Flocculibacter collagenilyticus: one gene and its partners. The protein of the gene in region 3 interacts with the protein of the main gene of each other region in a pairwise test. Links are inferred from orthologs where the notes say so. Each region holds a gene or a part of one and is shown on either strand. Other genes may lie near its edges. The genes, in order: srmB, ftsZ and HUU81_RS11860.

Region 1 (11,628 bases), 360 kb from region 3 along the record:
GCAGCTACTTTCAGTAACGCTAAATGATCGAACTCCACGTTATGGCGTGCTAATGCCCTGCTTTCATCAGGACTAATTAATGAGTCATTAAAAAATGGTGGATTTGAAATAATTAAATCGAAATTATGCTTATTGGCATACTCGGCATCAAAAGAATGTAATTCATGCTCCTGCTGCTCTTTAGCCCATTCAAAAAAGTTACATTGAATCACTTTGATAGACTGAGACCACTGGCTAAGTGCAACGTTTTCCGCGGTTTGCATTACCGCATTATCATCAATATCAATTGCTGTAATATTACAAACGCCCGCTTTAGCCGCGGTACCCTGCTGATAATAACGCTGCGCTAACATCAAGCTAATTAACCCACTACCACAGCCTATATCTAACATGTTGTGCATATTAACAATGGGAGCCCATGCGCCAAGTAAAATACCGTCAGTGCCCACTTTCATCGCGCAGCGTTCGTGATTGACAACAAACTCTTTAAATGTAAAACCTTTATTCATTATTTTTGCACCGTATCAATGACTTTTCTGACCAATTTATACATGCCACTTTAGCTTAGCTAACTTATTTTACCTAAAACTTTCAATAGATTAGGCTATTTTCACCTTATATCACTAACACCACCGCAATAATAACCCGCAACCTACAGAGATTATTACCGTTTATCACTGACGCTATCTTCACATCTAAGGTATAATTGACCAATTATTGTTTGATTTTCCCGTATTACGACATTGGTATTATGACATTCGACGAACTCGACCTCGCTCCTGAATTGCTAAAAGCAGTTAAAAATATTGGCTATAAAAAGCCAACTACGATTCAACAAGAAACCATTCCCGCAGCGTTAGAAGGTAATGACATTCTCGCTTGCTCGCCTACTGGTACAGGTAAAACAGTTGCATTCTTATTACCTGCACTACAACACTTACTCGACTTTCCAAGAAGAAATCCAGGCTTTGCGCGTGTATTAATTATGGCACCTACTCGTGAATTAGCGTATCAAATTCATGAACAAGCAACGTTATTAGCAGCGAATACGCATTTAAAGCTAGGCGTTATTACTGGCGGAATTAATTACGGTAGTCATAAAGAAATTTTCGAAAAAAATAATGACTTATTAGTCGCGACTCCTGGTCGACTGATGGAGTATTTAGAAACCGAAAATTTTCATGCTGAAGATGTAGAAATATTAGTTATCGACGAAGCCGATCGTATGCTAGACATGGGCTTTAGAGGCGAAATGCAACGCATTACAGACGAAGCCAGAAATCGTCGCCATGCCATGTTATTTTCTGCCACGCTTGAAAGTAATGCGGTTGAAAAATTTGCTGACCAAGTACTTAACGATCCAATTGGTATTATGGCCGAACCGCCAAAAAGCGAAACGGGTAAAATTACCCAGTGGATCCATTTAGCAGACGACGCTCATCATAAATTTGCGCTACTGGTTAATATTCTTAAACAAGAAGAAACTCACAAAGCCATTGTATTTGTGAAAACGCGTGAACGGTTACAAACGCTGATTGGCCAGTTACAAAGTGAAGACGTTCGTTGTAATTGGCTTCAAGGCGAAATGCCTCAAGACAAGCGCTTAAAGGCGATTGAAAAGTTTCAGAACGGCTGGGTAAAAGTATTAGTCGCAACGGACGTAGCGGCACGCGGTATTGATATTGATGATATCACTCACGTTATTAATTACGACATGCCACGCTCAGCTGATGTGTACGTGCACCGAATTGGTCGTACTGCTCGTGCTGGAAAGAAAGGCACTGCAATTTCACTGATTGAAGCGCATGACGTACGCATGGTAGCGAAAGTTGAACGCTTTACTGATCAGAAATTAAAACGCCGCGTTATTGAAGGGCTTAAGCCAAGATATAAAGAAGCAAGAATTGTTAAGAAGAAAAAAGTAAAAGGCAAAGCAGCTAAAAAAGTTAAGCTGAAAAAGAAAAAGTAATCAATTCAAATAATTCAGGCTGGAGTAACGCGTTAGTCTTGCGCTACCCAGCCTTATTTTAAGCTTTCAATAAGAAGCCACTACTATAATTTAACGTCGTAGCCCGCGTCTTTAATTTCAAGCTGTTTTACCTTGCCGTATTTTGTAAGTGTTTCAGCTATTTCTTCAGCTTTTCCAACCACAACGAACTGTAAATTATCTTTTGGAAAATATTTATTAATCAACGTCTTCGCTTTTGCAGTGGTTAATGAATTTACTTGCTGCTCAAACGTGTTAATGAACTGCTCATCAAAGCCATAACCAAACATATTTGCTAATAAGTCTGCTAACTGTGTTGAGGTTTCGTAACGTGTAGGAAATTGACCTTTAACGTACGCCTTTGCTGACGCTAGCGTTTTTTCATCAATACCTTTATTCCACAAACGCTGGTAGGTTTGCAATGCTAAATCCATCGCTTCCTCAGTGGTTGAAGACTTTGTAAAAGTAGAAATTGCGAATGTGCCTGCTTGGCTGTACGAACGGAACGCACTGCGAGCACCGTAGGTTAATCCTGAATTAACACGTAGTTCGTCATTTAACCAAGACGTAAAACGACCACCTAATATAGTATTAATGACACGAATGCCAATATAATCAGGGTTGCTACGAGCTACGCCCTTTCCGCCAATCATAAATGTTGACTCTATTGCGTCAGCCTTATTTACCAATACTACATTCGCATTTTTAAAGTCTTTAACGCCTGTTATTTCAGTGCGCTTAGGCGTTTTGGTGTTTTCCCACTCTCCAAATAATGCTTTAACCTGCTTTAGCATTGCTTGCGTTTCAAAATCACCCACAACAATGATGGCACTTTGGCTTGGCTGATACCATGTTTGATGGTATTGCTTAATGTCATCAATCGTAATAGCAGTCACACTTTCCGTGTCGCCTTGCTCAACGGAGCCGTAACCACTTCCACCAAATAATGTTTTATTAAAGTAATTGTTAATCACCGACTTTGGACTTTCTTTCAGTTGTTGTAACTGAAGTAAGTAACGCGATTTATGTTTTTCAAATTCAGCCTTATCAAACGCAGGCTCGGCCACCATATCTTTTAAAATTGGCAGTACTTTATTTAGATCTTTCTTAGCTAATGAGGCTGAAATTTGAGAAAACTCTAGCGATGAATCGGCAACAACTTCTGCACCAATAAAATCGAGTGTTTCATCCATTTTATCTTTTGTTAGCGACTTTGTGCCAAGCTTCAAGTTTTCTGCGGTTAAATAGCTTAATCCAGCTAACTTGCCATCTTCAACTGCTCCCGCTTTTACCACTACATTAACATCAATGAGTGGTACTTCATGCTGTTCTAGCAGATAAACTGTAAGCCCGTTATTTAATTCAGTTTTCGTGTACTCAGGTAGGCTGTAGGCAGCATTTACCGTTGTTGTAACAATGGCACTTAAGGTAACACTTACCAGTGTTAACGCACGCTTATAAGTCTTCTTCATGAGTGTCCTCCTGCGAAGATAGTATTCCTACAGTGCGATTTGCTTTACGTAAGTATTTGCTTGCAACTTGCTTAATATCTTCTGGTGTTACTTTATTAAAATCTTCTGGTGCACTAAATAGTTTGGTGTAATCGCCAAAGAACAATTCATAAGTACCAATTGTATTAGCTTTACCATTGATGGTAGACATAGTGCGGTAAAAGTCGACTAGCTTTCTGTTTTTTACTTTTTCTAATTCTTTCGCTGTTACGCCATTTTTAACGATGCTGTTAACTTCGGCGATAATTGCTTTTTCAAGCTTTTCTGCTGGCACATCTTTAGCTGCAACGGCGTAGATGTAGAATAAGTTAGGATCAATACTTTCAGGGAAGTAAGTAAAAACACTGCTTGCTAGTTGTTGGTCGCTAACCAATGACTTATGCAAACGCGAGCTATTACCTGAGCTTAAAATTTCACTTAGCATATTTAATGCGTAGTAATCTTTATGCTGGGTATTAGGCACATGATAGCCAATCATAATATTTGGCGTAGTTACTGAAGCCTTGTGCGCATAAACTCTTCGCTCACCTTTTTGCTCTGGCTCAACCGTATGTACTTCACGCGGCTCAGCTTGTGCTGGAATTGGCTCAAAGTATTTTTTTGCTAGTGCTTTTACTTTTTCGACGGTTACATCACCTGCAATAACAACCACAGCATTATTCGGCGCATAATAGGTTTTATGATACTCTTTTAGATCTTCTAAGCTCCAGTTTTCTATATCTGAAGCATGACCAATTACAGGCCAGCTATAAGGATGGGCACGAAAAGCAGCACCTTTTACTTCTTGCCAAATCGATCTAAAGTTTGAGTTTTCTAGTCCTGTTGTACGCTCAGAACTTACCACGCCACGTTCACTTTCTACCATGCTTTTTTCAATAGCTAGGTGCTGAATGCGGTCAGCCTCTAGGTCAAACATGGTTTCCATTGAGTCTGCAGGAAACCAGTTGGTATAAACAGTTAAATTTTCAGTGGTATAGGCATTATTACTGCCGCCAGCAGCTTCCATGGTGCGGTCAAACATTTTTGGGCCATATTTCTTAGCACCATTGAACATCATATGTTCGAAGAAATGTGATAATCCTGTAATGCCCGGATATTCATTACGCGAACCAACCTTCCAAAAGATATACATATTGGCATTAGGAATAGAATGATCTTCTAACACCATAATTTGCATGCCGTTTTTAAGCTTAAATTGTTTTACATCAGACGCTTCGGTAATCGCATAGCTTGATAATGACACTAACGCTACTGCTAGAACTGAACAACGTGTAATGAGTTTTTTTATTGCCACCATGGCTAACTCCATTAAAAAGTGAAGACGGCATTGTAATCAATTTCTTATAAATAAAAAGTAGTTATGTGTGACAAACTGTTAATCAAGGCAACATTTTAGGAACAAATGGAGTGCCGACGATAAAATATGGATGGAATGTGAGTGAATAAGGTGAAATGAATAAAAACAAAAACGCGGCACCTATTTAATAAGCACCGCGTTTATTTTCAATATTGCTAATTATGATTAACTAGCAAAAATCATGATGCTTAAAGCAGTATAGCTTTTAGCATTAAGAAGAAGATTATCGCTAAACCAGCACCTACAGGTAGCGTTACTACCCACGACACTACGATGTTACGCACAACACCTAAATTTAGTGCAGCAATACCACGCGCTAAACCTACACCTAATACAGCCCCTACTAACGTTTGCGTAGTAGAGATTGGTAGGCCAGCACCCGACGCAATAACAACGGTTGATGCAGCCGCTAATTCAGCAGCAAAACCACGGCTTGGCGTAAGGTGTGTAATCCCCTTACCAATTGTTGCCATAACACGGTGGCCGAACAAGGCTAAACCAGCAACAATACCTAAACCACCAAGTGGTAAAATCCACCATGCTAATTCAGCTTTCTTAGCAATTTCACCGTCGTTTTGAATAACATTTACTACCGCAGCTAGTGGACCGATAGCATTCGCTACGTCGTTTGAACCATGAGCAAACGCCATACAACACGCTGTTACTACCATTAAAATAGCAAAGATTTTTTCTACGTTGTTGTAATGCATTTCTTTGTCAGCAGCAGGGTCAATCTTAACGCGGCTGATAAAAAACTTACCAATTAATGCAATTACAACAGCAACTAGTGCAGCATAAATATAAGCTTCAGTATTAGAAATGCTTAAGTCGCCTGACTTAACAACATGCTTTAAGCCTTTTTTAATTGTAACCAATGATAAGATAAAGCCCGCTAATCCCATATATACAGGAACATAACGCTTTGCATTTTTCAGCGGCTCATCGGTATCAAAAATCAGTTTTTGCGCACTGACAAATATAAAGTATGCCAGAATACCTGATAGTGCAGGCGTTACTATCCAGCTACCAACAATGCCACCCACTTTGCCCCAGCTAACTGCTTCAACACCAATTGCAACCACTGCGAAACCAATAATGGCACCAACAATTGAATGAGTGGTTGATACTGGCCAACCTAAATAAGACGCTACAGCTAACCAAGTACCTGCTGCCATTAACGCTGAAATCATACCAAGTACAAGATATTCAGGAAGCGGCACAAATGGCGCTGTATCAATTATTCCCTTACGAATCGTTGACGTTACTTCGCCACCCGCAAGATACGCACCTGCGAACTCAAAAATCATTGCAATAATGATTGCTTGTTTAATGGTTAGTGCTTTTGAACCTACAGATGTGCCCATTGCGTTAGCAACATCGTTAGCACCAATACCCCATGCCATAAAGAAACCGACAACAGCGGCAAAAACAATGAGCATGAAGCCGTACGTTTGCAATAAATCCATGAAAATGAACCTTTGTTTTTTTTAAAAATTTTGTTTAACTAACGAGCTAACATTAGCTCTAAACGTGCACCAACGCGCTCAGCTTCATCAGCTAAGCCCCCAACCCAATTGATAATGTCGTAAATAAACATCACATCGATAGGGTTTAAGTCTTTTTCGAAGGTTTGTAGTGATTTACGCAATTCAATTTGCATGCTATCTGTATCGTCTTCGATTGCATCTAACTCGCTAATCATTTTTTCAACGATGTCTATTTCTCTGCCTGAGAAACTTGTTTCTAGCAGTTCATCAAATTCGTTAATTGCTTTTCTTGACTGTTCAACGGCATCAATACAGCGTTGAACATATAATTTGAAATCAACTTGGATTTGAGCTGGAATTTCTAAACGACGACCATACACACGGCCAGAGATATCTTTTGCTTTATTAGCAATTTTATCTTGCTGTGTGATTAACTCTAATAGGTCAGTACGTTCAACCGGCATGAAGATACCACTTGGTAACTGTAAACGGATATCGCGTTTTAGCACGTCCGCTTCTTTTTCAATTTCTGAGATTTCTTTATGCAGTTTTTCTGCTAAATCCCAGTCATTGTTATACACGGCAGCAAAGAAAGGGAGTAAACGCTCACTTGCTTGATGCACTGTATTTATGTGTTCTTCAATCGGTTTTATAGGTGATTTTGCAAACACACCTAATATTGAATTGCCAGGCATATAATTACCTTTTTATTGCTTTAAAATTCGCTGCGGATTCTACCCTAATAGAAAACCAATTTGTAACCTTAATGTCATTTTCTGCGGGTAAAATCAGCAAAATAATACTTTTGTCTTGATAATAAAGACAAAAAAACAAAATGAGCCATCGTAATGAGTGGCTCATTTTGCGAATTCTTTGTCTAAATTATTTTCTGTTAATCATTCAATTTAGTTGAACAATTAAAAAGCTGCTAGTTTCCTAACACATCCTTTTCAATTTCTTCACGACTAATGTGACGAATGTCTTTTCCTTTTACAAAGAAAATGACGTATTCACTGATATTCTGACAACGATCACCTATACGTTCTAGTGAACGGGCTGACCATAACACGTTCATAATTTGTGGTATTGAACGTGGATCTTCCATCATATAGGTCATTAATTGACGAGTAACAGCCTCATACTCTTTATCTACTTTTTTATCTTCCTTGTGCACTTCAAACGCACTATCAACATCCATGCGAGCAAATGCATCCAGTACATCATGCAGCATCTTAACTACATGGCGTCCCATGTTGTCTAACTGCGTAAGCAACTCTTGCTGAGACTTGGTAAAAGACTCTAGAGCAACTTTTGCAATACGTTCTGCCTCATCACCGATTCGCTCTAGGTCAGCAATCGTTTTTGCTATTGCCAACACTAAGCGTAAATCGCTTGCTGCTGGCTGGCGCTTAGCAATTATTCGGGTACATTCTTCATCTATTTGTACTTCCATTGCGTTTATTTTGTAATCGCTTGTTAGTACTTGTTTGGCAAGCTCTGGATCGCTATCATTCACTGCATTTAATGCATTGGTTAGTTGTTGTTCAACCAGACCGCCCATTGTTAAAACATGATTTCTAACTGCCTCTAGTTCGTCATTAAACTGACCAGAAATATGTTTATTTACATTAAGTTCCATCATAATTTCCTATAACTTTTATATGTGCATGGCTAACAGTAAAGTGTCACTTATTTGATGTGAGTAACTTTTCTATTACCCATATCGGCCAGTAATATAATCTTCAGTTTTCTTTTTTCTTGGCGTGGTAAACAAGGTATTAGTATCGCTGTATTCTATTAATTCGCCCATGTGCATAAATGCAGTTTGGTCAGATACTCGCGCTGCTTGTTGCATGTTATGCGTTACTATCACCACAGTGAATTTATTCTTTAAGTCATTCACTAGCTCTTCAATGGTGAGTGTTGAAATTGGATCAAGTGCTGAAGTTGGCTCATCTAGCAATAGTACTTCTGGCTCAATGGCAATTGAGCGCGCAATCACTAAACGCTGCTGCTGACCGCCTGACAAACCAAATGCGCTGTCGTGTAAGCGATCTTTCACTTCATCCCAAAGTGCAGCACCACGTAACGACTTTTCAACCACTTCATCTAATTCACGCTTGTTACTCATCCCCTGCAAACGCAAACCATAAACAACGTTTTCATAAATAGACTTAGGAAAAGGATTAGGACGCTGGAACACCATTCCTACATTTCGACGTAATGCAGCAACATCTACATCCTTGTCATAAATATTTTTACCATGCAGATTTATTTCACCAGTTATGCGGCAAATATCTACTAAGTCGTTCATACGGTTAATACAACGCAATAGCGTTGATTTACCACAACCTGAAGGGCCGATAAATGCTGTTACCTGCCCTTTTGGAATTTTCATATTAACGCCATGGAGTGCTTGTTTGTCACCATAAAACAATTCAAGATCTTTTATTTCTAGTGCTGTTTGTTCTGCACTTAGGTTATTTAAATCTAGTTTATTGCTTTCATTTGCAATCACTTGTGGTTTAACTGAAATCATTCTTTTTCACCTAACTTAAAATTCTATTCTTCGAGAGTGTTGGTTAATAACGCTATGCAGATTAATGCTCTAGCGATCTAAATTTCTCTCGTAAATGATTTCGTATTCCAATCGCGGTGATATTTAACGCGACAATAACCGAAACCAATAAAAATGCGGTGGCATAAACCAGCGGTCGTGCCGCTTCTACATTCGGGCTTTGGAAACCAACATCATAAATATGGAAACCTAAGTGCATAAATTTTCTATCAACATGAATAAACGGGAAATTGCCATCTAAAGGTAATGTTGGTGCCATTTTTACTACACCCACCAACATTAATGGCGCAACTTCACCGGCAGCACGCGCAACAGCAAGAATCAATCCAGTCATAATTGCTGGGCTTGCCATTGGAATAACGATACGCCATAACGTTTCTGCTTTAGTCGCCCCTAACGCTAATGACCCTTCACGTACGGCACTAGGTATACGTGACAACCCTTCTTCTGTAGAAACAATAACCACAGGTAAGGTTAATATTGCTAGCGTTAATGCTGACCATAATACACCTGGAGTACCAAATGTTGGGCCGGGTAAAGCTTCTGGATAAAATAATTTATCTATTGAACCACCCAACATATAAACAAAGAAACCTAAGCCAAATACACCGTAAACGATAGAAGGTACACCTGCTAAGTTAATTACTGCAATGCGGATAATTTTAGTGACCGAGTTTTGCGCAGCATATTCATGTAGATAAATGGCAGCGATTACTCCAAACGGCGTCACAATAACAGCCATCAGCATCACCATAAATACTGTACCAAATATGGCAGGAAACACACCGCCTTCCGTATTTGCTTCACGCGGGTCGTCAGTAATAAACTTTGCTAATTGCTTAAAGTAAGTGCCTACTTTACTGATAAAAGACATGTCATTAGGCATGGTGTAATCTAAGATCATTGCAATCGGAATGCTGACTTCTTTATTACGCATATCCTTTACAATAACGGTATCACGGTCAGCCTTAGCGCGAAGTGCAAAAAGTTGCTTTTCGTACGCTAAAAACTCTGCACGCAGCTCTGCTTTTTGCTGATTAATGTCGGCAAGCTTTGTTGCAGTAAGTTCATTATCAAGCTCAAGCGCACGTTGCTTTAAACGCAACTTTTCTAATTTATAGTTAATACTACCAATCGGGCCATTTTGCAGATCAAGGGCTTGCTCGTTTAATGAAACAGCACGCTCAATCATCGCATCAAGGTTTGCAATCTTATCGCCAGCCATTGGCTGACCATCTTGCAGTATTTCTACTATATATCCATAGAAGTTGCCGTTCTTAGTACGTTCAAATTTGGCGATACCTTCAGGCGTTGTTCGGCTAGTAATATTGGTTTCAAGCAACCAACGGAAATCTAGCTCAACGTATTCGCGGTTACCTGTTTTAATGAGGTAACGTTCTACAAACTCTTTGTTGTAACCTTCTAAAGCTAGACCTTTACCACGCAAACGTGCAGTAGGAACTTGCTCTTTGTCATACAGCTCACCAATAATCGTTTGCTGTGTTCCATCAGGCTGAACTAAATCATACTGATATATATCAGACGGCCAAAAGTAACTTAAACCACGCCAACCAATTAATAGTAATAATCCGATGACTGAAATTAAGCTGATACTTACTGCACCCGCTGTCATCCAAATCCAAGGCGCACCTGACTTAAACCAATTATTCATGTGTGACTTCCTTATAATGAACTGTATTTTTCACGCAGGCGCTGTCTTACAAACTCCGCCACAGTGTTAAAAATGAATGTGAAAATAAACAGCACAAACGCTGCAAGGAATAAAATTCGATAATGTGAACTGCCTACCTCTGACTCTGGCATTTCAACAGCAATGTTTGCAGACAGTGTTCGCATACCTTGGAAAATACTCCAATCCATAATTGGGGTATTACCCGTTGCCATTAATACGATCATTGTTTCGCCAACAGCACGACCTAACCCCATCATAATTGCTGAGAAAATCCCTGGACTGGCGGTTAGTAGAACAACACGAGTCAGTGTTTGCCACTGAGTTGCCCCTAACGCCAATGAACCATTAGACAAGTGTTTAGGCACTGAGAACACCGCATCTTCTGCAATAGAGAAAATAGTTGGGATAACAGCAAAGCCCATAGCAATACCAACAACGAGTGAGTTACGTTGATCAAAATCGATGCCTAAGTCGTTTGTAATAAACGCGCGAATATCCCCGCCAAACATTAACTCTTCAACTGCTGGACTCACGGCAAAACAGAAGTATGAAACAATGATTACAATAGGTACCAAGATCATTGGCTCCCATCCTTCAGGCACTATTTGTTTCGCTTTGCTAGATAGATTGTGCCAAGCAAACGCGGTAAGTATTATTGCGACAGGAAGTAAAATGAGGATTAATACCACCGCGGGTAAATATTCTTCCATTAATGGCGCTAACCATAAACCTGCTAAGAAACCTAAAATAACAGTAGGTAAGGCTTCCATAATCTCAATGGTAGGTTTTACCGTTTTACGCATGCTTGGTGACATAAAGTAAGCGGTATAAATAGCTGCCGATAAGCCTATTGGCACTGCAAATAGCATGGCATACATTGCAGCTTTAATCGTACCAAAAGAAATAGGCACTAAGCTGAATTTAGACTCAAAATCATCTGATGCAGAGGTAGACTGCCAAATATAATCAGGCTCTGGGTAGCCTTCATACCAAACTTCTGACCACAGTGCAGACC
Region 2 (9,275 bases), 2.1 Mb from region 3 along the record:
AAATTATTATTATGGGTGAACGGCACCATACTAACGAAGAAATGATCACACAAGCCATTACACCAGAGCAATTTACCAGCTTATTTGACCTAGATGTTAATCAGGTGCAGCAGCAAGTAGAGGCACTACCATGGATTTACAGCGCCTCAATTAGGAAACAGTGGCCGGGTAAATTACATATTTATGTGGTTGAGCAACAAGCTGTTGCGATTTGGAATAACGACTTGTTATTAAACGTAAATAGTGAAGTATTTTCAGCGCCAATTGCACCAGAGCAACGTTTATTACCTAAATTGTTTGGCCCAGAAGGTAGTGAAATCGACGCGTGGCGAGAGTTTAAAGGGTTAAATGCATTACTCAAAATTAATGATTTTGAGATTAAAGAGTTGTTATTGTCAGAGCGTTTTGCTTGGCAAGTTGTATTAAGTAATGGCATTCAATTGCAATTAGGGCAGAAAGAAACGGTAGAGCGGGTTCAGTGGTTTATAGATTTATATCCCACTATATCCACGCATAATAATGCGCAAATTGATGTTGTCGATTTACGATACGACACAGGATTAGCGGTGAAATGGAAGTCAAATAATGAAGAATTACAAAAGAGTTAAACATGTCAAAAGTGACTGAACGAAATTTAATTGTTGGCTTAGATATTGGCACATCGAAGATAGTGTCGTTAGTTGGGGAAATTACGCCCGACAATAAACTAAGCATTGTGGGAGTTGGTGCACATCCGTCACATGGCATGGATAAGGGTGGTGTAAACGACTTAAACTTGGTGATTCAGTCGGTACAACGCGCAATTGATGAAGCAGAGTTAATGGCTGATTGTCGTATTTCATCTGTGTTTTTGGGGCTATCAGGTAAACATGTTAGATGCCAAAACGAAAATGGCATGGTACCCATTAACGACGCAGAGGTAACGCAAGAAGATGTTGATAGCGTGATCCATGCTGCAAAGTCAGTTCCCATGTCGGCTGAGCGACGTACATTACACGTTTTACCACAAGAGTTTTCGGTTGATATGCAAGAAGGTATTAAAAGCCCAATTGGCATGTCTGGTGTAAGAATGGAAGCCAAAGTACATATTATTAGTTGTGCCAATGATATGGCAAAAAACATCGTCAAATGTATTGAGCGCTGTGGGTTGCAAGCTGATCAACTGATATTTAGTGCACTTGCATCAAGCTATGCGGTGTTAACCGATGATGAAAAAGAACTGGGTGCCTGCGTTGTTGATGTAGGTGGCGGCACCATTGATATTGCAATTTTTACAAATGGCGCATTAAGGCATTCTGCAGTTATCCCTGTAGCAGGTAATCAAGTTACCAGTGATATTGCCAAAATATTTAGAACGCCAATCAGTCATGCTGAACAAATTAAAGTGCAATACGCTTGTGCAGTAAGAAGTATGGCTAGCATGGAAGAGAATATTGAAGTACCAAGTGTAGGCGGTCGACCAGCTCGTTCGATGTCGCGCCACACGCTAGCTGAAGTTGTGGAGCCGCGCTATCAAGAAATTTTTGAATTGATTGCAGAGGAAATTAGTAACAGTGGACTTGAAGATCAAATTGCAGCGGGCGTTGTATTAACAGGTGGTACGGCAAAAATGGAAGGCGCAATCGAATTTGCTGAAGAAATCTTCCAAATGCCAGTGCGTTTAGGAGCACCAACCAACATTGTAGGGTTAACCGACTATGTTGATGACCCGTCTTATGCAACGGCAGTCGGTTTACTGCTATATGGCAAAGAAAAGCAAGGATTAAGTCGTCAGGATGCTACTCAACAGGAAGGTATGAGTGGTCTAGTTAATCGCATCTCTAGCTGGTTTAAAGGTGAGTTTTAACTAAACGGAAAGTCGATGCTGCTATTAATAGCGAGCAGTCTAACAGCATATAAGAATATTAAAGTTTAATAAAATTAGTAAGCAAAGTAACGGAGAGTAGGTCTATGTTTGAGTTAATGGAAAATCATAGCGAAGAAGCAATTATCAAAGTAGTCGGCGTCGGTGGCGGCGGTGGTAATGCAGTTGAACATATGGTTCAACAAACAATCGAAGGTGTTGAGTTTGTAACAGCAAATACTGATGCGCAAGCATTGAGAAATTCAAATGCAAACACCACTATACAATTAGGCACTAACGTTACTAAAGGATTAGGTGCTGGTGCAAACCCGGAAATTGGTCGTCAGTCAGCAGAAGAAGATCGTGAAACAATTCGCCAAACGTTGCAAGGCGCAGATATGATCTTTATCGCCGCAGGCATGGGTGGTGGAACAGGTACAGGCGCAGCTCCAGTTGTTGCTGATGTAGCGCGTGAAATGGGAATACTAACGGTTGCCGTTGTTACTAAGCCATTTCCTTTCGAAGGTAAAAAGCGCATGAATTATGCTGAGCAGGGCATTGATATGCTTTCTCAACATGTTGATTCATTAATCACCATTCCTAACGACAAACTCTTAAAAGTGTTAGGTAAAGGCACTAGTTTGCTTGATGCGTTTAAAGCGGCAAATAACGTATTACTAGGTGCGGTACAAGGTATTGCAGAGCTAATTACCCGCCCAGGCTTAATTAATGTCGACTTTGCGGATGTTCGAACGGTTATGTCTGAAATGGGCACCGCAATGATGGGAACCGGTATTGCAAGTGGCCCAGATCGTGCTGAAGAAGCGGCGGATGCGGCTATCTCTAGCCCATTACTTGAAGATGTTGATTTGTCTGGTGCGAAAGGTATTTTAGTTAATATTACTGCTGGTATGGATATTAGCATTGAAGAATTTGAAACGGTTGGTAATGCGGTTAAAGCATTCTCATCAGAAAATGCAACGGTAGTGGTAGGTGCAGTTATCGATCCTGAAATGACTGATGAACTGCGCGTAACTGTAGTTGCAACGGGAATTGGCGGTGAAGCAAAGCCAGATATTCAATTGGTGTCTGGTATGGCTTCAAAGCCAGTAGAAACCAAAGTACCAGAATATAAAGCGACAGGTTCGTACGATAACAGTTCTGCTGCGCCAATTATAGAACGTACAACAGCGGTGCCTCAGCAACAAGTTCAGGCACAGCCACAAATGCAAGCGCAACCTGTGTCTTCGCAAAATGTAGCAACGTCGCCGAATGCTGATGCGGATTATTTTGATATTCCAGCATTTTTGAGAAAACAAGCGGATTAATTGGTAAATTTGCAGATTGGTGCAGTTTTTTATATAATACGCCGCCACTTTATAAGTGATGCTTAAAATATAAACAACTTTTTATATAAGGTTTGTATGATTAAACAACGTACAGTCGAAACATCAGTAACAGCAACAGGAGTTGGTCTTCATAAGGGAGAAAAGGTTACGCTTACTCTCCGACCTGCGCCGGAAAATACAGGTATTGTATTCCGTCGTATTGATCTTGATCCTGTCGTGGAGTTTAAAATAACGCCTGAGCTAGTTGGTGATACGACCATGTGTACGTGTTTGGTTAATGAACAAGGAGTTCGTTTATCCACAACCGAGCATTTACTGGCGGCCGTATCTGCACTTGCTATTGATAACTTAGTGATTGATGTTGATTCAGCAGAAATCCCTATTATGGATGGCAGCTCATTACCATTTATTTATCTTCTTCAACAAGCAGGTATTGAAGCGCAAAATAGTGCGAAACGATTCATTCGTGTTAAGCGCACTATTCGTGTGGAAGAAGGCGATAAGTGGGCTGAAATCAAACCAGCAAACGAGTTTAAGATTAATTTTGCGATTGATTTTGATCATCCAGTTATTTCGCAGTCTCAACAAGTAATGACATTGAGTGTAACACCGCAAAACTTTATTAATGAGATTAGTCGTGCGCGCACGTTTGGTTTTATGCATGATATTGAGTATTTACATGCTAATAATTTAGCGCTTGGTGGCAGCATGGATAATGCCGTTGTACTAGATGAGTACAAGGTACTTAATACAGACGGCTTGCGTTATGATGATGAGTTTGTAAAGCATAAAATATTGGACGCAGTTGGCGACTTGTATATGGCGGGCCATCCCCTATTGGGTGAAGTATCAGCGTATAAGTCGGGCCATGCCCTAAACAACTTGTTGTTATGTGAGTTAATGAGCCAGCAAGATGCATGGGAATTTGTTACCTTTGAAAATGCAGCGGATGCACCTAAAACGGTTCTGGCGGCACAAACTGCCTAGTTGTTGAGTTATAGATTCTTATAAAGAGGAGCGAAAGCTCCTTTTTTTGTATTTGCTCATTATGATTTATTTTTATCAGCAAGCGCTGCTAATCGTTCTAATTTTTCTTTCAAGCTATCAGGTACATGTTGTGCAGCATCGCGTAATGCATTAGCCGCATTTTGAGAAAGGTGTTTAGGTGGTAAATCAGGTTCTTTTTCTATTTTGAGCTGTTCTTTGGGTACCACTTTAATTTCTATGTTAGCTAATTCTGCAATAAATTCAGTGCGAAAAGCTGTTAAAATTCCGCCTTTTACGTAGTTAAGGCGCATTGCAACGGCGGGTGAAAAGGTTTCAATAACTAGCATTCCTGAGCGATAATTGCTAACCTGACATGTATCAGATATGTTTAATCCAGTGTTTTCGAACACATATTTTGCTAGAAAATCAGTAAAGCGATTTAATAGTGCCCCTTTAACTGCAAAAGAGCTAAGGGTGTTGCTTTTTGTTCCTAGCAATTGAGTTAATGATTGAGGTGTATTCTGCTTATGCATGGATGAGCCTTGCGGAATCAACAAGTTTATATATATGAGTTTAACAGTTTTTTATCGTGGTAAGAATCTAAGATTTTCGTCTAGGTTAACAAAACCGCAGACGCTAATCGTTTTTGCAGCGCTAATCACAGTCATTATTGCTGCTAGTAGTGGTTTGTCAAATTACCGCGAATCTCAGCGGGTTCATCAGCAACTTCTTGCATCTCAAGAAGAATATAGCATCCAAAAAAATGACCTCATTGCTTTAAAAAATCAAGCCAAGCATCAACTTGCAGCCATGAAGCTAAAACTCGCTGAGGTGCAAGGCCAAATTAACCGACTTAATGCATTTGGCGAAAAACTCGCAGAAGTGGCAGATATTCCTCAAGATGAATTTAATTTTGAACAAGTACTTGCACTAGGTGGGCCAGCACAAAGTACGGCAGAGGAAGTTACGGTTGATGTTTCTACGATGATATCTGAAATGGATGACATGGTCTTAACACTAGATGATCAAGAAAGAAAGATGCAGCTACTTGAATCTATCCTCCTCAATCACCATATTGAAGATGGTGTTTATATTTCGGGTAGGCCAATTAGTTCAGGCTGGCTGTCATCATATTATGGCATGCGTAAAGATCCATTCACTAAAATGCCAGCGATGCATAAAGGGATCGACTTTGCAGGTAAAGAAGGGGCTGATATAGTGTCCACGGGGTCTGGAGTAGTTACGTGGGCTGGCGAAAGGTTTGGCTATGGAGAACTAATCGAGATTGATCACGGCAAAGGTTTGAAAACTCGTTATGGCCATAACAAAAAAATCTTAGTAAATGTAGGCGATGTAGTGGAAAAAGGTCAGACAATCGCTAAAATGGGCAGCACTGGACGTTCCACTGGTCCTCATGTACATTACGAGATTATTCGCAAAGGCCAGCAGCTTGATCCTTTGAAATATGTACACCGACGAACGAAATAACGTGACACAGCGCTAATATCGTCCTTATCGACAGAATCTTGCAATCGGCCTTACTGGCCGATTGCTTTATTTATAACTCTAATAAAATGCTTTAAGCACTTGCCAAAAGTGCAGCGGTTAACGGTTGAGAAACATGATAGGTAAACTTTTTAAAAAATTATTTGGAAGTCGTAATGACAGATACGTAAAGTCTTTACGAAAAGTTGTAGAACAAATCAACGCGTTAGAAGCAGATTTAGAAAAACTGTCAGACGATCAGCTAAAGCAAAAAACCGCAGAATTTAAAGAGCGTATTAGCAAAGGCGAAAGCTTAGATGCGATATTGCCTGAAGCATTTGCCGTTGTACGTGAAGCGAGTAAGCGTGTATTTGGCATGCGCCACTTTGACGTACAGCTGATAGGCGGTATTGTACTTCATAAAGGTAAAATATCTGAAATGCGTACAGGTGAAGGTAAAACGTTAACGGCTACTTTACCTGCCTACTTAAATGGCCTGTCTGGTAAAGGTGTGCATGTTATCACGGTAAATGATTACTTAGCCCAGCGCGATGCAGATACAAACAGACCGCTGTTTGATTTCCTTGGTATGACCGTTGGTTGTAATATCCCGAACATGATGGGCGGCGATAAGAAAGCGGCTTATCAGGCTGACATTACTTACGGCACCAATAATGAGTTTGGTTTTGACTATTTGCGCGACAACATGGCTTTTAGCACAGATGATCGTGTACAGCGCCCACTTAATTTTGCTGTTATTGATGAAGTAGACTCAATTTTAATTGATGAAGCGCGTACTCCATTAATTATTTCAGGGCCTACTGAAGACGGCTCTGCATCTTATCAGGCGGTTAATCTTATTGTTCCACTGCTAGAGCAGCAAGAAAAAGAAGATGAAGAAGGGGTTGAAGGCGACGGCGACTTCACGGTAGATGAAAAAGCGAAACAAGTTTTCTTAACAGAGCGTGGCCAAATACGTGTTGAAGAAATCTTGGTTGAAAGAAAGTTAATGGAAGAGGGCGACTCTTTATATTCGCCAGCAAATATCTCGTTATTGCATCACGTATACGCTGCACTTCGTGCGCATAAGCTATTCACAAAAGATGTTGACTACATTGTTAAAGACGATCAAATCATTATTGTTGATGAGCATACTGGCCGTACAATGGAAGGTCGTCGTTGGTCTGAAGGTTTACACCAAGCAGTTGAAGCTAAAGAAGGTGTGAAAATTCAAAATGAAAACCAAACACTTGCATCAATTACATTCCAGAATTACTTCCGTATTTATAACAAACTATCTGGCATGACAGGAACAGCTGATACAGAAGCGGTCGAATTTCAGCAGATCTATGGGTTAGAAACGATAATTGTGCCTACCAATAAGCCTATGGTTAGAGATGATAGAGCGGATTTGGTTTATTTAACGGCAGCTGAAAAATACGATGCGATCGTCGAAGATATTCGTGACTGCCAAGAACGCGGCCAGCCTGTTCTTGTGGGTACGGTATCGATTGAAACTTCAGAGTATTTATCAAATATTCTTAACAAAGCAAAAATCAAACATAGTGTGCTAAATGCTAAGTTCCACGCTCAAGAAGCACAAATTATTGCCGATGCAGGTCGTCCAGGTGCAGTAACGATCGCCACCAACATGGCTGGTCGTGGTACCGATATTGTATTAGGTGGTAATTGGCAACTTGAAACATCTCAGCTGGAAAATCCATCGCCTGAAGCAGCTACGAAGATAAAAGAAGAATGGCAAGCTCGTCACAAGCAAGTATTAGATGCTGGCGGTTTGCATATTATTGGTACAGAACGCCATGAATCACGTCGTATTGATAATCAGCTACGTGGTCGTTCTGGTCGTCAAGGTGATGCAGGTTCGTCTCGTTTCTATTTATCAATGGAAGATCCGTTAATGCGTATCTTTGCTTCAGAACGTGTTGCGAATATGATGCGCAAGCTAGGTATGGAAAAAGGGGAAGCCATTGAGCACCCTTGGGTTAACCGAGCAATTGAAAATGCACAACGTAAAGTAGAAACGCGTAACTTTGACATTCGTAAGCAATTGTTGGAGTTTGATGACGTTGCTAATGATCAACGTAAAGTGGTTTACCAGCAACGTAATGAGCTACTTGATGAAGGCGATATTAGCGAAACAATTAGTGCAATTCGTGAGGATGTGCTGAGCAGTATTATCGATCAATATATACCACCACAGTCATTGCATGAAATGTGGAATATTGAAGGCCTTGAAGAGCGTATCCGCGTTGATTTTGCGGTTAATTTGCCTATTCAAAAGTGGCTAGATGAAGACGATAAGTTATTTGAAGAAAAGCTGCGTGAGCGCATTTTGGCTGAAATCGTTGAAGTATATCGTATGAAAGAAACAATGGTTGGCGAAAGTGTGTTACGTCAGTTTGAAAAGTCAATCATGTTACAAAGTCTTGACCAGCATTGGAAAGATCATTTGGCGGCAATGGATCACTTGCGTCAAGGCATTCATTTACGTGGTTATGCACAAAAGAATCCTAAGCAAGAGTATAAGAAAGAGTCATTCGAACTATTCTCAGATATGCTTGAAAACTTAAAATCAGATGTAGTGAGCATTCTTAGTAAAGTTGAAGTGCGTGCGGAAGAAGATGTTGAAGTTGTTGAAGAGCAGCGCCGTAAAGCTGAAGACGTGCCACATGAGTACCAGCATGAGTCTGCACAGGCAATTGGAGAACCAAGTGACGCTAAGCCATCGCAAGCAACAACAATGCGTGAAGGCCCTAAGGTTGGCCGTAATGACCCGTGTCCATGTGGTTCGGGTAAAAAATATAAGCAGTGTCATGGCAAATTAAGTTAAGCCTGACTTCCCCTTCTTGTTAAAATAAAAAAGCCTGATTAATCAGGCTTTTTTATTAAGAGAATATGTCAACCCACAGATAATAGTAATAGGTAAGATAAAGGCTAGTGTATGGGGAGTGGGTGTCAGTTACGCCATAAAGGAATTGAAAAGCAACCGCTCTAGCGCCTCACCGTTTATTTAAAGAACGACTCGTTTTCATTCTCTAATAACATATCTTCGAGCTTATCTAAGTCCATTTCTGACATTTTATCTGTAGTTGATAAAGGAGTTGATATTTTATGCTCTTCACTTGCCCATTCTCCTAGGTCAATTAACTTGCATCTGTTTGAGCAAAATGGCTTGAATTGGCTTGATGATAACCACTGTACCTGCTTTTGACATGTGGGGCAGCTAACGGTTGTTATCGTACTATCAGTTGTATTTGAGTTGTTCATAAAGTCTTATTTAATGGTTTCTGAAATCTTATAGAGATATTCGTGGATTCTAACCAGCAATGTGAAATAAAGAAATAGCTAGGAAGAGGCAAAGTCGTAATTAACATTATCCTCAACCGTTGTTCTACCATTTTCATCACAAAAACGCATAAACTTGATGGCAAAACGATATTTGTTACCACTTACTGTTGGGTACACACCTTTCGTTGAGTCATAACGAATACGCAGTAGCTCTAGGCCTTCAGCGCTATCTTGAAAAAAGCCATTCTCGGCAGTATGAGTGGAAAATTGCGAATATTCTCTTGTCATTGACAAAATGACGT
Region 3 (6,820 bases):
GCTCAACCAAACCATCGTATCGGCCACCCGCACATACTGTACCTTGCGCACCTAGCGAGTTAGTTACCCACTCAAAAACAGTACGATTATAATAATCTAAACCACGCACTAGCTTTTCATTAACCAGGTATTCGATACCTAATTCATCTAATCGTTCACATAATTGTGAAAAATGTTGTTTCGACTCTTCATCTAAGTGTTCGGATAACTTAGGCGCATCTTGCAGAACGGCTTGAACATCTGGGTTCTTCGAGTCCAAAACACGTAATGGATTAGAATACATTCTGCGCTGACTGTCTTCGTCTAAACTTTCTTTATGTTGCTCTAGGTAAGCAATCAGAAGATCACGATAGGCAGCGCGAGACTCTTTTGAGCCAAGGCTATTAATTTCTAGCGTTAAATGCTCAGCAATACCAAAACGTTTCCACATTCTTGCGGTCATTAAAATCATTTCAGCATCGATGTCAGGACCCGCAATACCAAATGCTTCTACACCTAACTGGTGGAATTGACGATAGCGCCCTTTTTGAGGACGTTCATGACGAAACATAGGCCCCATGTACCATAAACGTTGCTCTTGATTATAAAGCAATCCATTTTGGTTTCCGGCACGAACACAACAAGCTGTGCCTTCAGGACGCAACGTTAAAGACTCACCATTGCGGTCTTCAAATGTGTACATTTCCTTTTCAACAATATCAGTAACTTCGCCTATCGAGCGTTTAAAAAGTTCTGTTACTTCAACAATTGGAAAACGGATCTCTGAATAACCGTAGGACGCTACAGTTTCACGAATAACCGATTCCGCCATTTGCCAAACAGGCGTTTGGGTCGGCAGACAATCGTTCATTCCTCTAATTGCTTGAATTTGTTTTACCACTGATTTAGTTTCCAGTTGTTTCTATTGTTGACAAAATAGCGCGCATTATAGCCGTTAACCTTAATTTGATAAAGCACAGGGTGTTGATTAACGCTCAAAAGCATTGAATGCTAGGACATATTAAAACGCACGCTTTTTCATTCGGTAATTAAAGATTCGTCACTTTAATCCGGTTGCTTAAATATTGACGTACTTGAGACTCTAATTCATCAACAATATTATCGTTATTTATACGCAGTTTTTGTCGCTCACCGTTAACGTATAACCCACTTCTCGTTTTTGCCCCTGCAAGACCTACATCAGAAACTAACGCTTCACCTGGTCCGTTAACAACACAGCCAATAACCGATACCGTCATAGGGTCGATGATATCTTCTAAGCGCTCTTCAAGCGCATTCATTGTATTTACTACGTCGAACTCTTGTCTTGAACAGCTTGGGCAGGCAATAAAGTTAATACCTCTTGAACGAATACCTAACGACTTGAGAATATCAAAGCCAACTTTAACCTCTTCTACTGGATCTGCGGCCAATGAAATGCGCAACGTATCACCAATGCCTTCAGCTAAGAGCATACCTAAGCCAACCGCAGACTTAACTGCACCGCTTCTAAAACCACCAGCCTCTGTAATACCAAGGTGTAAAGGTTGTTCAATTTGCTGAGCAAGAAGTCGATATGAGCCGACAGCCAAAAATACATTCGACGCTTTCACACTTACTTTAAATTGGTCAAAGTTCATGCGATCCAATATATCCACATGGCGCATTGCAGACTCAACCAGTGCTTCAGGCACAGGTTCATGATATTTTTCTTGGATATCTTTCTCTAAAGAGCCGCCATTCACGCCAATTCGAATTGGGATCCCTTTATCTTTGGCACAATCGACTACTGAGCGAATGCGTTGCTCGTTACCAATATTACCTGGGTTTATTCTTAAACAATCAACACCGTATTCCGCTACTTTTAGTGCTATCCGATAATCAAAATGAATATCAGCAACTAAAGGAATAGATGTTTGCTGCTTAATCAATTTAAATGCTTCTGCGGCATCCATTGTAGGAACCGACACGCGCACAATATCGGCACCCGCTTGTTGAATTGCTTCAATTTGCTTTACGGTTGCAGCAACATCGGTAGTTAATGTATTCGTCATTGACTGAACTGAAATAGGTGCATCACCACCTACAAGTACATTACCTACTTTTATTTGTTTGGACTTGCGTCGCTGAATCGGAGATTCACTAAACATAATTTTACTCTATTGGAACTTCAAAATTTGCGGCAATATTTTGCGATAATGAAGACAGATCAACATCTTCACCATCTAACTGAATGATAACAGCACCCGGGCTACATACTGTAACTTGGAAAGGTGCAATACCTTTTACATTCATTTCGTAACCTTCTTTTTTGGTACCGTAAGCAATGCGGTCTTCTGTTGAGTCCACCACATTTATCCAACAATCCTTTGAAAAAAGCATGGTTAATCTGCTCGGCTCTGCTTGCACCCACTCACCTTCGGCGTTTTTACTAGTTTGCGCAACAGCAGCAAGATCACTTGCCGTTAATGTTTCACTTTCGCTAGATGTACTCGTATTGCTTATTTCTTTAGCTGTAGTCTGCTGATCATCTGGATTTTGTATATTGGACGTATCGGCTTTATTGCTTTGTTGTACCTCAGCATTACTCGCTACTTTTTTTTTATTACTGGTATCCGTGTTTATTGCTGCGTTAGCAGCATCGTTCGATGATTCAGCTGGCAATGCTACTTCAACCGCTTCTCCAACTGGCTCTCCTGTCGATATTTCCAATGACGGCAGTGCCAATGTGTCACGCTCTTGCCACCACCAAGCCAAGAAAGAGGCCACAATAATAAAACCAACAACATAGCTCACCCACATTAATTTTGTGTCATGACTTAGTCGTTCAGTACGTTTAGAAAATGACTGCATTTCAGAAGACTGTTTTGTAGCCACATCGAAATGCTCAAATGCAGAAAACACTTCGCTTTCAGATACATTAACTAATTTTGCATACGCTCTAATATATCCACGAACAAAGGTTTGTGAGCCTAATTTCTCAAACTCGTTTGACTCAATATTTTCAATTACTGCAGGCTTTAAATTAAGCTTAGCCGCTACATCTTGCTGCGACAGCCCTTTGCTTGCTCTCGCTTCTTGTAACAGTTGTCCTGGCGTGACAACTTCAATATTTTCAGATAACTCTTCACTCATTAGTATTTACTCGGATTAACGATTATTATTTTCTGACCGAGCGTTATACGATCATCTTTTTTCATTTTATTCCATTTTAATAACTTGCTTAAGCGAACTTTATACTTCAACGCCAACCCGTATAGGGTGTCACCCTCTTTAATAGCATGATACACCTTTGGGCTCTTAAGATAGACTTTAGAGTCTGCGAACAAAGGCCCGTTTTCGGTTAAATCATTCCACTCCATTAACTTTTCCATGCGAATGTTATATTTCATTGAAATAAGATACAAGGTATCGCCTTTTTCTACACGGTGAAATGGCACTTCAACTTTCTTTAATCTAGCAATGATCTGGTTCGTAGTAAGATCATCATATGCGTCTACCTGTTCGAACACTTGACTGTTAGTACTGGTAGTACTGGCCGTTTCATCAGTTACATCCTTTACAGCTTGCTCTTTAACAGTATCACTATCAGAAACAGAGCCATTAACTAATAAAGGTTCTGCATCTTCTTGCTGGCTTTCTCTTTTATTTATCGTTGGTTTAGCACTTAGTCTAGATAAAACCTCATCACTTCCTTGCTTATTTTGAGCTGTCTCAATGCTAGTTTGAACAGTAGAGGTTGCCTGCGTATTTATTTCTACACTAGAAGCCGCAGGTGATTTTTTCTTTACAATCTTAATTTTAGGAGCTGCACTTGGTTGACCGCGCTTTTCACTCTTATTAGTCGTTTGGTCAGCATTACCATGCATCGTTGATGCCTTAAGTAACTCTTGTAATCGATGCTCTTCGTATCTATTTTTTAGTCGCTCAAACTCACTCGTGTGTAATCTATTTTTAATATAGCTCTGCGCTTCATAAGACTCAGGAAATAGTTTCACTAACATACTAGCGTAAGTTTTAGCAGCATCCACATTGCCCATGATCCGCTCTACTTTATGCCTAAGCATCAAGCCACGAGCACTCATTTTATTGTTTTTATCCATTCGCTCTAAATATGTGCGGGCAGCAACATAGTCGCTCTTAGCATACGCTAATGCCGCTAAACTTAATAAAGTGTTAGCTCGGAATGGGTTATGAGATAGGGAAAACGTTAAATATTCTTCACCTTTATCGTATAAATCATGCTCAAGTGCGCATAATCCTAAGTTTTCATAAGTGTCAGCAACACGAATATAGCTAGGTACTTTAATCGCACGCAGCATAAGCTTTTCTGCTTTCTCATATTGACCAACTTTACACAAAAAAGCGCCGTAATTATTTAGCGTATCTGGATTTTTTGGATCTAAGTCTATCGCTTTTTCATATGACTTAATCGCTAAGCCATGTTCATTCACCATCTGATAATAGTAAGCTAAGCTGATATGCACTTCAGGCATTTTAGGTGCAAAAGTTAAGGCTTTTTCTAAATTGTATTTAGCTTGAGAAGGCTCGCCGTTTTTTAAATAATTCAACCCTAAGGCGATACGGGTGTGAGCAGCATCTTGCGGATCAAACTTTCTTTGAAATACCGGTTTTTCAGACCCCTTTACCGAGGTCTGAGTAACACATCCGCTTAGTAATGCAAGTGATAAGGTGGTAACAACAAGACGTAACATAAATCCAAACTGTGTAATTATTTTCTCTTACACCATTTTCACTGAAATCTCGTCACCTTTCATCTGTTTTTTTACTAATCTTTTAGTACGGTCGATAACATCACCTACTAATTGTCCGCATGCAGCATCAATATCATCCCCTCGCGTACGTCTTACAATACACGTAAGTCCCGCGTCCTGCAGCACTTTAGAGAAACGATCAATGCGGCTATTACTAGAACGCTCATACGGTGAACCCGGGTAAGGGTTAAACGGGATCAGATTTATTTTAGATGGCGTACCACGTAGCACTTTCACCAATTCGTGAGCCTGATCGGTTGAGTCATTAATACCAGACAGCATCACATACTCAATGGTTACACTGCTATTTGCTTTGGAACCATCAATGTAACGACGACAGGCAGCTAAGAATGTATCAATATCATACTTCTTATTAATAGGAACTAATTCGTTTCTAAGCTCGTTATTAGGCGCATGAAGTGAAATGGCTAGGGCAACGTCAATTTTTTCTTTTAAAATATCCAGAGCTGGAACAACACCCGATGTGCTTAATGTCACGCGGCGTTTAGATAAACCAAAGCCCCAGTCATCCATCATTAATTCCATAGCAGGGACTACATTATTTAAGTTTAATAATGGTTCACCCATTCCCATCATTACGACGTTTGTAACTGGGCGACGAGTACTATCACCATGTAACCCAATATCACGCGCAACGCGCCAAACTTGGCCGATAATTTCTGAGACTTTTAAATTACGGTTAAAGCCTTGTTGAGCAGTAGAGCAAAAAGTACATTCAAGTGCACAGCCTACTTGAGAAGAGACACAAAGTGTGGCTCTATCTTTTTCAGGGATCCAAACCGCTTCAACTTCTTGACCACCTTCTAACAGTAAAGCGTATTTTTTAGTACCGTCGGAGGCGTCTTGTCTAACAGAAATTTCAGGCGCTTTGATTTCACACATGGCGCGAAGCTTTTCTTTCAGCTTTTTGTTAATGTTGCTCATTTCGTCAAAGTTGTCATGACCAAAATGATAAATCCATTTCATTACTTGATCGCCACGGAACGGCTTTTCTCCGATAGATTCGAAAAATTCGCGCATTTGCGAACGAGTTAGATCAAGAAGATTAATTTTCTTTGAAGTGGCGCTCATGGATTTCCTCAAACAACTTACAAAAAATAACACTTAGTGTTGTAAACGATAGTAATGCATTACATTTATTCACCCTACCCTTGATTAGCTCTCTAGGGTAAAAATGGCGACAAATTGTACAATATTTATACAAAAATAACCAACTGAATTGTATTTTTACCAATCCTAGTTAGATTTGCTATAAATACTGGCACTAAAAAAGGGGGCTTCGCCCCCTTTTTTAACGTTAATCGCTAGCGATTAACGAGTACGTGAGCAAAGCTCTTCTTCAGTGAAGAAGTAAGCAATTTCACGTGCAGCAGATTCAGGAGCATCTGAACCGTGTACTGCATTTTCGTCAATTGACTCAGCGTAATCAGCACGAAGAGTACCAGCTAACGCTTCAGCAGGGTTAGTAGCACCCATGATTTCACGGTTTTTAAGTACTGCATTTTCGCCTTCAAGAACTTGAACCATCACTGGACCAGAAGTCATGAACTCAACTAACGCGCCAAAGAAAGGACGTTCTTTGTGCTCAGCGTAAAAGCCTTCAGCTTGCTCTTGAGAAAGGTGAACCATTTTAGATGCTACGATACGAAGACCAGCACTTTCAAAACGGTTATAGATAGCGCCAATTACGTTTTTAGCAACTGCGTCAGGTTTGATGATTGAAAAAGTACGCTGTAAAGCCATTTTTCTGCTCCAAAAATTGATGGTTTGTTAAACGTATTTCCAATACATACATGAAAAACCGCTTAACCAACCTAGTTAATTAAGAAATCTAAAAATTCTGGGCGCGAATTATACGCTAGCTTGATGCAAGCCACAATTATATTTTTAGCTTGAGTGAACCACCTAAAATTCAAAAACATAACTTGATCAAAATCAACATAATAGAAATGAAAGGATAAAGAGCCCTTTACCCTGCACTGTAAGGGTTATAAAATGCGCACCCGCTATTTTTAGAGCTAGACTCAGTGCTTAACTTAAACGGT

The links.
Region 1: the proteins of HUU81_RS11860 (region 3) and srmB interact in binary tests that used the Escherichia coli proteins (3 or more experiments, as listed by UniProt). The link is inferred for Flocculibacter collagenilyticus from one-to-one orthologs.
Region 2: the proteins of HUU81_RS11860 (region 3) and ftsZ interact in binary tests that used the Escherichia coli proteins (3 or more experiments, as listed by UniProt). The link is inferred for Flocculibacter collagenilyticus from one-to-one orthologs.

The regions. Positions count from the first base shown.
Region 1 is NZ_CP059888.1:3,034,208-3,045,835, forward strand. The notes cover bases 1-2,860. They hold srmB (ATP-dependent RNA helicase SrmB), read left to right. Parts: upstream 1-751; coding sequence 752-1,969; downstream 1,970-2,860. Other genes in these bases: HUU81_RS13485 (tRNA1(Val) (adenine(37)-N6)-methyltransferase), read right to left, coding at 1-509; HUU81_RS13495 (M16 family metallopeptidase), read right to left, coding at 2,053-2,860. Outside these bases: more of HUU81_RS13495, read right to left, coding at 2,861-3,459; HUU81_RS13500 (M16 family metallopeptidase), read right to left, coding at 3,443-4,795; HUU81_RS13505 (inorganic phosphate transporter), read right to left, coding at 5,044-6,321; HUU81_RS13510 (TIGR00153 family protein), read right to left, coding at 6,360-7,037; phosphate signaling complex protein PhoU, read right to left, coding at 7,271-7,981; phosphate ABC transporter ATP-binding protein PstB, read right to left, coding at 8,057-8,881; phosphate ABC transporter permease PstA, read right to left, coding at 8,943-10,592; HUU81_RS13530 (ABC transporter permease subunit), read right to left, coding at 10,604-11,628. UniProt on the Escherichia coli protein: DEAD-box RNA helicase involved in the assembly of the 50S ribosomal subunit at low temperature. Exhibits RNA-stimulated ATP hydrolysis and RNA unwinding activity. Acts before DeaD.
Region 2 is NZ_CP059888.1:581,143-590,417, forward strand. The notes cover bases 1,280-4,060. They hold ftsZ (cell division protein FtsZ), read left to right. Parts: upstream 1,280-1,950; coding sequence 1,951-3,171; downstream 3,172-4,060. Other genes in these bases: ftsA (cell division protein FtsA), read left to right, coding at 1,280-1,846; lpxC (UDP-3-O-acyl-N-acetylglucosamine deacetylase), read left to right, coding at 3,268-4,060. Outside these bases: HUU81_RS02560 (cell division protein FtsQ/DivIB), read left to right, coding at 1-608; more of ftsA, read left to right, coding at 611-1,279; more of lpxC, read left to right, coding at 4,061-4,179; HUU81_RS02580 (DUF721 domain-containing protein), read right to left, coding at 4,239-4,712; HUU81_RS02585 (M23 family metallopeptidase), read left to right, coding at 4,747-5,667; preprotein translocase subunit SecA, read left to right, coding at 5,801-8,515; DNA gyrase inhibitor YacG, read right to left, coding at 8,692-8,952; cell division protein ZapD, read right to left, coding at 9,031-9,275. UniProt on the Escherichia coli protein: Essential cell division protein that forms a contractile ring structure (Z ring) at the future cell division site. The regulation of the ring assembly controls the timing and the location of cell division.
Region 3 is NZ_CP059888.1:2,666,668-2,673,487, forward strand. Bases 3,785-6,556 are described here. They hold HUU81_RS11860 (bifunctional tRNA (adenosine(37)-C2)-methyltransferase TrmG/ribosomal RNA large subunit methyltransferase RlmN), read right to left. Parts: upstream 5,847-6,556; coding sequence 4,722-5,846; downstream 3,785-4,721. Other genes in these bases: pilW (type IV pilus biogenesis/stability protein PilW), read right to left, coding at 3,785-4,694; ndk (nucleoside-diphosphate kinase), read right to left, coding at 6,087-6,518. Outside these bases: hisS (histidine--tRNA ligase), read right to left, coding at 1-880; ispG (flavodoxin-dependent (E)-4-hydroxy-3-methylbut-2-enyl-diphosphate synthase), read right to left, coding at 1,029-2,129; HUU81_RS11850 (RodZ domain-containing protein), read right to left, coding at 2,134-3,114; more of pilW, read right to left, coding at 3,114-3,784.